2 regions of the Klebsiella sp. KE9456 genome follow, and region 2 is predicted to be linked to the other one. Evidence: predicted binding sites of a transcription regulator. Region 2 holds the regulator's gene; the other holds the start of a gene.
The links. Region 2 encodes PhoB, which activates phosphate uptake and scavenging genes when phosphate is short. Its sites were predicted from a motif close to CTGTCATAAAACTGNCNNAT; they were not measured.

Region 1: the regulator PhoB is predicted to act here: its motif matches at 2,466-2,485, upstream of pstS (phosphate ABC transporter substrate-binding protein PstS).

Annotation. Positions count from the first base shown of each region.
Region 1 is NZ_JBDYQK010000010.1:30,498-34,855, forward strand. Features, by position in the region: gene glmU (bifunctional UDP-N-acetylglucosamine diphosphorylase/glucosamine-1-phosphate N-acetyltransferase GlmU) at 1-183, shown strand, start outside; gene glmS (glutamine--fructose-6-phosphate transaminase (isomerizing)) at 425-2,254, shown strand; gene pstS (phosphate ABC transporter substrate-binding protein PstS) at 2,573-3,613, shown strand; gene pstC (phosphate ABC transporter permease PstC) at 3,759-4,358, shown strand, end outside.
Region 2 is NZ_JBDYQK010000026.1:52,602-56,959, forward strand. Features, by position in the region: gene sbcC (exonuclease subunit SbcC) at 1-138, opposite strand, end outside; gene sbcD (exonuclease subunit SbcD) at 135-1,337, opposite strand; gene phoB (phosphate response regulator transcription factor PhoB) at 1,627-2,316, shown strand; gene phoR (phosphate regulon sensor histidine kinase PhoR) at 2,338-3,627, shown strand; gene ABK821_RS21640 (YidB family protein) at 3,950-4,345, opposite strand.

The DNA.
Region 1 (4,358 bases), on a different contig from region 2:
ATTGGCGATGATGTATTTGTCGGTTCGGATACGCAACTGGTCGCGCCGGTCACCGTGGGTAAAGGTGTGACCATCGCTGCGGGAACAACCGTTACCCGCGATGTTGCGGATAACGAACTGGTGTTAAGCCGCGTGCCGCAGGTGCACAAACAGGGCTGGCAGCGTCCGGTGAAGAAGAAGTAACTCTTTTTGCCGGATGGTGGCTTTGTCTTACCTGACCTACGTTCGATAACGTTCTGTAGGCCGGATAAGGGTAAGCGCTATCCGGCAGATGAGGGATGAGGCGATAAAGATATATCGCTCGCCCAAAAGCAGTACCTATAAAAATAACCCCACTCTCTACAAGGCTCGGGGCGCCCGAAATACGGGTATTAACAGGTCAGCGACAACGACAGGCATAATGCCAAAATCGGAATTAAAAACTATGTGTGGAATTGTTGGCGCAGTCGCGCAGCGTGATATTGCTGAAATCCTTCTCGAAGGTTTACGCCGTCTGGAATACCGCGGTTATGACTCCGCTGGTCTGGCGGTTGTGGATAACGAAGGCCATATGAACCGTGTTCGTCGCCTCGGGAAAGTACAAATACTGGCTCAGGCGGTAGAAGAACATCCTCTCCACGGCGGAACCGGGATTGCCCATACCCGCTGGGCAACGCATGGTGAGCCGTCTGAAGGTAACGCACATCCGCATGTTTCTGACCATATTGTGGTGGTGCATAACGGTATCATCGAAAACCATGAGCCGCTGCGTGAGCTGTTGCAGTCCCGGGGCTACGTTTTTGTCTCCGAAACGGACACCGAAGTGATTGCTCACTTAGTGCACTGGGAACTGGAGCAAGGCGGGACGCTGCGGGAAGCGGTTATGCGTGCGATTCCGCAACTGCGCGGCGCGTACGGCACGGTAATCATGGATACCCGTCACCCGGATACGCTGCTGGCGGCGCGTTCTGGCAGCCCGCTGGTTATCGGTCTGGGTATGGGCGAAAACTTTATCGCTTCTGACCAGCTGGCGCTGCTGCCGGTAACCCGTCGCTTCATCTTCCTGGAAGAAGGCGATATTGCGGAAGTGACCCGTCGTTCGGTCTCCATTTTCGATAAATTCGGCGCGGAAGTGAAACGTCAGGATATCGAATCCAGTCTGCAATATGACGCGGGCGATAAAGGCATCTACCGCCACTACATGCAGAAAGAGATCTACGAACAGCCGAATGCGATTAAAAATACGCTGACCGGGCGTATCAGCCACGGTGAAGTGGATTTAAGCGAGCTGGGGCCAAAAGCGAACGAACTGCTGTCTCAGGTTGAACATATTCAGATTATCGCCTGCGGCACGTCGTATAACTCCGGTATGGTTTCTCGCTACTGGTTTGAAGCGCTGGCCGGTATTCCGTGCGACGTCGAAATCGCCTCTGAATTCCGCTACCGCAAATCCGCTGTGCGTCGTAACAGCCTGATGATCACCCTGTCTCAGTCTGGCGAAACGGCGGATACCCTGGCCGGTCTGCGCCTGTCGAAAGAGCTGGGCTATCTGGGTTCTCTCGCCATCTGTAACGTTCCGGGTTCTTCCCTGGTGCGTGAATCCGATCTGGCGATGATGACCAACGCCGGGACGGAAATCGGCGTGGCCTCCACCAAAGCGTTTACCACTCAGCTGACCGTTCTGCTGATGCTGGTGGCGAAGCTGGCGCGTCTGAAAGGTCTGGATGCGTCTATCGAGCACGACATCGTTCACGGTTTGCAGGCGCTGCCGAGCCGTATCGAACAGATGCTGTCTCAGGACAAGCGTATCGAAGCGCTGGCGGAAGATTTCTCTGACAAACACCATGCCCTGTTCCTGGGCCGTGGCGATCAGTATCCGATCGCGCTGGAAGGCGCGCTGAAGCTGAAAGAGATCTCTTATATTCACGCAGAAGCGTATGCGGCAGGTGAGCTGAAACACGGCCCGCTGGCGCTGATCGATGCAGATATGCCGGTTATCGTGGTGGCGCCGAACAACGAACTGCTGGAAAAACTGAAATCCAACATCGAAGAAGTCCGCGCCCGTGGCGGCCAGTTGTACGTCTTCGCCGACCAGGATGCCGGTTTTGTCAGCAGCGACAACATGCACATCATTGAGATGCCGCATGTGGAAGAGGTGATTGCACCGATCTTCTACACCGTTCCGCTGCAACTGCTGGCGTATCACGTTGCGCTGATCAAAGGCACCGACGTGGACCAGCCGCGTAACCTGGCGAAATCTGTTACCGTTGAGTAATCGTGATGATGCCCTGCGAAAGCGGGGCATTTTTTCTGCGCTGTTCTGTTTTTAATCAATTCTCCCGTCGTTTTAATGTGACAAACCGTCATCTTCAGCTACTGTTTTCAGTGTCATTAAAAGAAAATCTTCATGACATCTCAACGTCATAAAATGATTAAACATGTTGTTTATTAATGCTTTTTTTGGTGGTTTATTTCATCGTTTTTGATTGTCATAAAACTGTCATATTTCGTACATTTAACTGTCACCTGTTTGTCCTATTTTGCTCATCGTAGCCACTTAACAATGATTTACGAAAATCTTGCAGGAGACATTATGAAAGTCATGCGTACCACTGTCGCAACTGTTGTCGCCGCGACCTTATCCATGAGCGCGTTCTCTGCTTTTGCAGCAGCGAGCCTGACAGGTGCAGGTGCAACTTTCCCTGCGCCAGTGTATGCCAAATGGGCGGATACCTATCAGAAAGAGACCGGTAACAAAGTCAATTACCAGGGTATCGGTTCCTCTGGCGGTGTAAAACAAATCATTGCTAACACCGTAGATTTCGGTGCTTCTGATGCTCCTCTGACTGATGAAAAACTCGCTCAGGAAGGTCTGTTCCAGTTCCCGACCGTTATCGGCGGCGTCGTACTGGCGGTTAACCTGCCTGGTGTGAAATCCGGTGAGCTGGTGCTCGACGGTAAAACCCTGGGTGATATCTATCTGGGCAAAATCAAAAAATGGGATGATGCTGCGATTGCTAAGCTCAACCCTGGACTGAAGCTGCCTTCTCAGAATATCGCGGTGGTTCGTCGCGCCGATGGTTCCGGTACGTCCTTTGTTTTCACCAGCTACCTGTCGAAAGTAAACGAAGAGTGGAAATCTAAAATCGGTGCCGGTACGACCGTAAACTGGCCGACCGGTCTGGGCGGTAAAGGTAACGACGGCATCGCCGCTTTCGTTCAGCGTCTGCCGGGCGCTATCGGCTACGTTGAGTACGCTTACGCCAAACAGAACAACCTGGCCTACACCAGGCTGATTTCCGCTGACGGCAAGCCGGTTAGCCCGACCGAAGATAACTTTGCTAACGCCGCGAAAGAGATCGACTGGAGCAAATCCTTTGCCCAGGATCTGACTAACCAGAAAGGTGAGAACGCATGGCCGATCACCTCCACGACTTTTATCCTGGTTCACAAGACCTCGACTAAACCGGCGCAAACCACGGAAGTGCTGAAGTTTTTCGATTGGGCATACAAAAATGGCGGTAAAGAAGCTAATGCGCTGGACTATGCGACGCTGCCGGAAAACGTCGTTGAGCAGATTCATGCTGCATGGAAGACCAATGTGAAAGACAGCAGCGGTAAAGCGCTGTACTAATAGAATATCTTTAACGAACTGGCGGATGGCGCTACGCTTATCCGCCCTACAGTTCCGACTGTAGGCCCGATTTGTAGGCCGGATAAGCGTAGCGCCATCCGGCATGGGCAAACTTCGTAAACGCGTTTAATGAAAAGAGTAATTTATGGCTGCAACCAAGCCGACATTTAACCCTCCGGGGAAAAAAGGGGACATTATTTTCAGCGTGCTGGTAAAACTGGCGGCGCTGATTGTGTTATTGATGCTTGGCGGCATCATTGTCTCCCTCATCATCTCCTCCTGGCCAAGTATTGAGAAATTTGGTTTCTCCTTCCTGTGGACCAAAGAGTGGGATGCGCCAAATCAAATTTTTGGTGGCCTGGTACCGATTTACGGCACGCTGGTAACCTCTTTTATCGCACTGCTGATCGCCGTACCGGTGAGTTTCGGTATTGCACTGTTTCTGACGGAACTCTCTCCCGCATGGATGAAGCGTCCGCTGGGCATTGCCATTGAACTGCTGGCGGCGATCCCCAGTATCGTTTATGGCATGTGGGGCCTGTTTATCTTCGCGCCGCTGTTTGCCACCTGGTTTCAGGAACCGGTCGGGAATATTCTTTCCAATATTCCGTTTATCGGCGCGCTGTTCTCCGGCCCGGCATTTGGTATTGGTATTCTGGCGGCGGGCGTTATTCTTGCCATTATGATCATTCCTTACATTGCGGCCGTTATGCGCGATGTCTTCGAACAAACCCCGGTGATGATG
Region 2 (4,358 bases):
CAGCGTGGTCTTCCCGGCACCCGTTGGCCCGGTGATGGCGAACAGTCCGTTGCTGGCGAACGGCTCGCGGGTGAAATCGATTTTCCATTCACCTTTTAACGAGTTGAGATTTTTCAGGCGTAAGCTCAGGATTTTCACAGGCGGTCCTCACCGTTCAGGCTATGCAGGGTTGCATTAAACAGGTGTTCCAGGCGTTGCTGTTGCGCCTCTTCCAGGGTTTCCAGCGCCAGACGACGGGCGAAGACATCCTCGACCCGTAGTTCGTTGAGGGTTTCCCGTCTTTCTCCCGCCAGAATGCGCTCGCGCTGGTCGCGGCTGCGGCGCACCAGCAGCACTTCTACCGGGAGCGTTTCGGTCTTTTCCTGAATTTTCCTTTGAATATCATGTAAATATTCATCACTGGTGATTTCGATATCCAGCCATACGGCAGGTGACCGATCGTCGCTTTGCCATTGATTAAGCTGCTCGCCAATACTGGCGAAATCGCCTTTTAAGACCGCCAGCGGCTGGGTGATGGGCACGATAAGGGGCGTGACCTCCGCCAGGCGGCCGTCACGAAAGGTCACCAGATTGACGCTTTTGTTTTTTCCGGTTTCATCAAAGCTCAGCGGGATGGGCGAGCCGCTATAGCGAATATGCTCGCAGCCGCCGACGATCTGCGCCCGGTGTATATGGCCGAGCGCGATATAATCGGCAGGGGGGAAGTGGCTTGCCGGGAAAGCATCGAGAGTACCGATATAGATTTCGCGAACTGCATCGCTTTTGCTGGCGCCGACGGTGGTTAAATGGCCGCTGGCAATAATTGGCAGTTGTTGGTTGCCGCGCAGGGCGCAGGCCTGCTGGTATTGCTGCTGGTAGTAGTCGCTGATGGCGTTGAGAAGCTGCTGCTGCTTTTCGCCGCTGGAGTGTCCGGCCTGGCTGGTCACCAGTTCACGCGGGCGCAGGAAGGGCACCGGGCAAAAAATGGCCCCCGGTGAACCGTCGCGCCGCGGCAAAATAAAGGGAGCGTGACCCGCGTTGGCCACCACCGTGGTTTTCAGGAAGGCGAGAATGTCCCGCGATTCATTAAGCGTCGCCACTGAATCGTGGTTTCCTGCCAGCACCACCAGCTGGCAGCCGGTTTGCTGTAGCTGAACGACAAAACGGTTATACAGCTCGCGCGCGTAGCTTGGCGGAGAGCCGGTATCAAAAATATCGCCAGCGACAATAATCGCATCAACGTCATGCTCCTGTGCGCGGGACAGCAGCCAGTCGAGAAATGCCTGGTGCTCAGCGGCGCGACTTTTGCTGTAAAAATTCTGGCCCAGATGCCAGTCTGACGTGTGAAGGATGCGCATAGTGGTCCCTTAGCGAAAAAACGTAAGCGGTATTATATACCTGTCATACTCCTGGTTGCTTATGTGTTGGCTACGCTCGCCCCGGTGACATCGTTACCTGTGCGCCAGAGACCTGCTCCCGTGCCGCCTTTAAGCACCCCGGATAACACCGCTCTGCGGTGAGTTAAGTCCGTGTCATAATTCAAAATCCGTGTTCATCAGTCCGTCATTTTTTCATAAATCTGTCATAAATCTGACGCATAATGGCCGCGCACTTCTATACTGATGGCTAAAAAATACAGGGTAAATAATGGCGAGAAGAATTCTGGTCGTTGAAGATGAAGCTCCAATCCGTGAAATGGTCTGCTTTGTGCTGGAGCAAAACGGCTTTCAGCCGGTTGAGGCGGAAGATTTTGACAGCGCGGTTAATCAACTCAATGAACCCTGGCCTGATTTGATCCTCCTTGACTGGATGCTGCCGGGTGGGTCAGGTCTGCAGTTTATTAAACAACTTAAGCGTGAAGCGATGACCCGCGATATTCCGGTGGTGATGCTGACCGCACGCGGCGAAGAGGAAGATCGCGTCCGCGGGCTGGAAACCGGAGCGGATGATTACATTACCAAACCATTCTCACCGAAAGAGCTGGTGGCGCGGATTAAGGCCGTGATGCGACGCATTTCGCCGATGGCGGTGGAAGAGGTGATTGAGATGCAGGGGCTGAGCCTCGATCCGTCTTCACATCGCGTGATGACCGGCGAAAATCCGCTGGAGATGGGGCCAACGGAGTTTAAATTATTACACTTCTTCATGACACATCCGGAACGGGTCTATAGCCGCGAACAGTTGCTGAATCATGTCTGGGGAACTAACGTCTATGTAGAAGACCGAACGGTGGACGTGCATATTCGTCGTCTGCGTAAAGCGCTGGAACATAGCGGCCATGATCGGATGGTGCAAACGGTTCGCGGCACGGGATATCGTTTCTCTACCCGTTTCTGAATGTTGACAGGAGTGTGACCCGTGCTGGAACGGCTGTCATGGAAAAGGCTGGCGCTTGAGCTTTTCTTGTGTTGTATCCCGGCCCTGATCCTCGGGGCGCTTTTGGGTCATCTGCCGTGGTTTCTGTTAGCGGCGGTGACAACGCTTCTTATCTGGCATTTCTGGAATCTTATGCGCCTGTCGTGGTGGCTGTGGGTTGATCGCAGCATGACGCCGCCGCCTGGCAGCGGCAGTTGGGAACCGCTGTTGTACGGTCTGCATCAGATGCAGATGCGTAATAAAAAGCGTCGACGCGAACTGGGTAGCCTGATTAAGCGTTTTCGCAGCGGTGCGGAATCTCTGCCTGATGCGGTGGTGCTGACCACGGAAGATGGCGTCATGTTCTGGTGCAACGGTCTGGCCCAGCAACTGCTGAATCTGCGCTGGCCGGATGATAATGGGCAGAATATCCTTAATCTTCTGCGCTATCCTGAATTTACCCACTATCTGAAATACAGAGACTTTTCAAAACCGCTTAATCTGGTGCTGAATAATGCCCGCCATCTGGAAATTCGCGTGATGCCCTATAGCGATAATCAACTGTTGATGGTGGCGCGCGATGTTACGCAGATGCACAATCTCGAAGGGGCGCGGCGTAATTTTTTTGCCAATGTCAGCCACGAGTTACGTACCCCGCTGACGGTATTGCAGGGGTATCTGGAGATGATGCAGGAGCAGGAACTGGCCGGGGCCACGCGCGAAAAAGCGTTACACACCATGCGCGAGCAAACGCAGCGTATGGAAGGGCTGGTGAAACAGTTGTTGACATTGTCGCGAATTGAAGCGGCGCCGGTGCTGGCGATGAACGATAAAATTGATGTTCCGATGATGCTGCGGCTCGTTGAACGCGAGGCACAAACGCTAAGCCAGCAGAAGCATGTTTTGCATTTTTCAGTCGATCAGGCGCTAAAAGTGCTGGGCAATGAAGAACAGTTGCGTAGCGCGATTTCCAATCTGGTGTATAACGCGGTTAATCATACCCCGGCGGGAACGGAAATCACCGTTAGCTGGCAGCGTGCGCCGCACGGGGCGTTGTTCCGTGTGGAGGACAACGGGCCGGGGATCGCGCCGGAACATATTCCACGCCTGACTGAACGTTTTTATCGGGTGGATAAAGCGCGTTCGCGGCAGACCGGCGGCAGTGGACTGGGGCTGGCGATCGTCAAGCATGCCATTAGTCATCACGACAGCCGTCTGGAAATTGAGAGTACGCCGGGTAAAGGCACGTGTTTCAGCTTTTTGTTACCGGAACGTTTGATCGCCAAAAATTAATCCTCAGCGCCTGATCTGTAGTGGTTCAGGTGCGATCGGGTTGTGCCGGTTCTGGGATACGGGTAGCGGCGAGAATAATGCTGGTCAGTTAGGGGGCAGTCATCCGCGTGCATTGTTCAGGAATCGCCCGGCGGCGTTTCGCTTGCGCGGACCGACAGGTGATGTGTAACCTATTGATATCATAATTTTTGTAGGCCGGGCAAGGCGTTAGCCGCCGCCCGGCGCAAATGCGGGCACAATATCTGATACAGGTTTATCATCAGTCTCAGGCCTGAATACAGGCCTGTAATTTGCCACGCGTGAATACTCAAATGACGTAAATCTAACTAAATAACTTACCTTTCAGCAGATTAATCCCTGCAGAGACCAGATCGCCCTCAGCCGATGCTTCGCCCTGCGGTGACAGACCATCGACGATTTTTGGCAAGTATTCGGCAATTAGCGCCGAGGCGGTTTGCGAATCAATGCCCAGTTTCGCGCCGAGTTCCTGTAGCGCAGGCGAACCAAACACCGAAGCGATCTGCTCGCTATTTACCAGCATATTGCTCTGCTGGCTAAGCCACGACTCGACGATTTCACCTAAGCCGCCGTTGCGAAATTTTTCCAGAATTCCCTGGATACCGCCCTGCTGTTCAATCCAGGCCATGATCGCCTGAAGTTGCTCAGCCTTGCCAGCCTGCCCGCCAGACATGCCGCCGATTAGATCGAATAATCCCATTGCCGACTCCCTA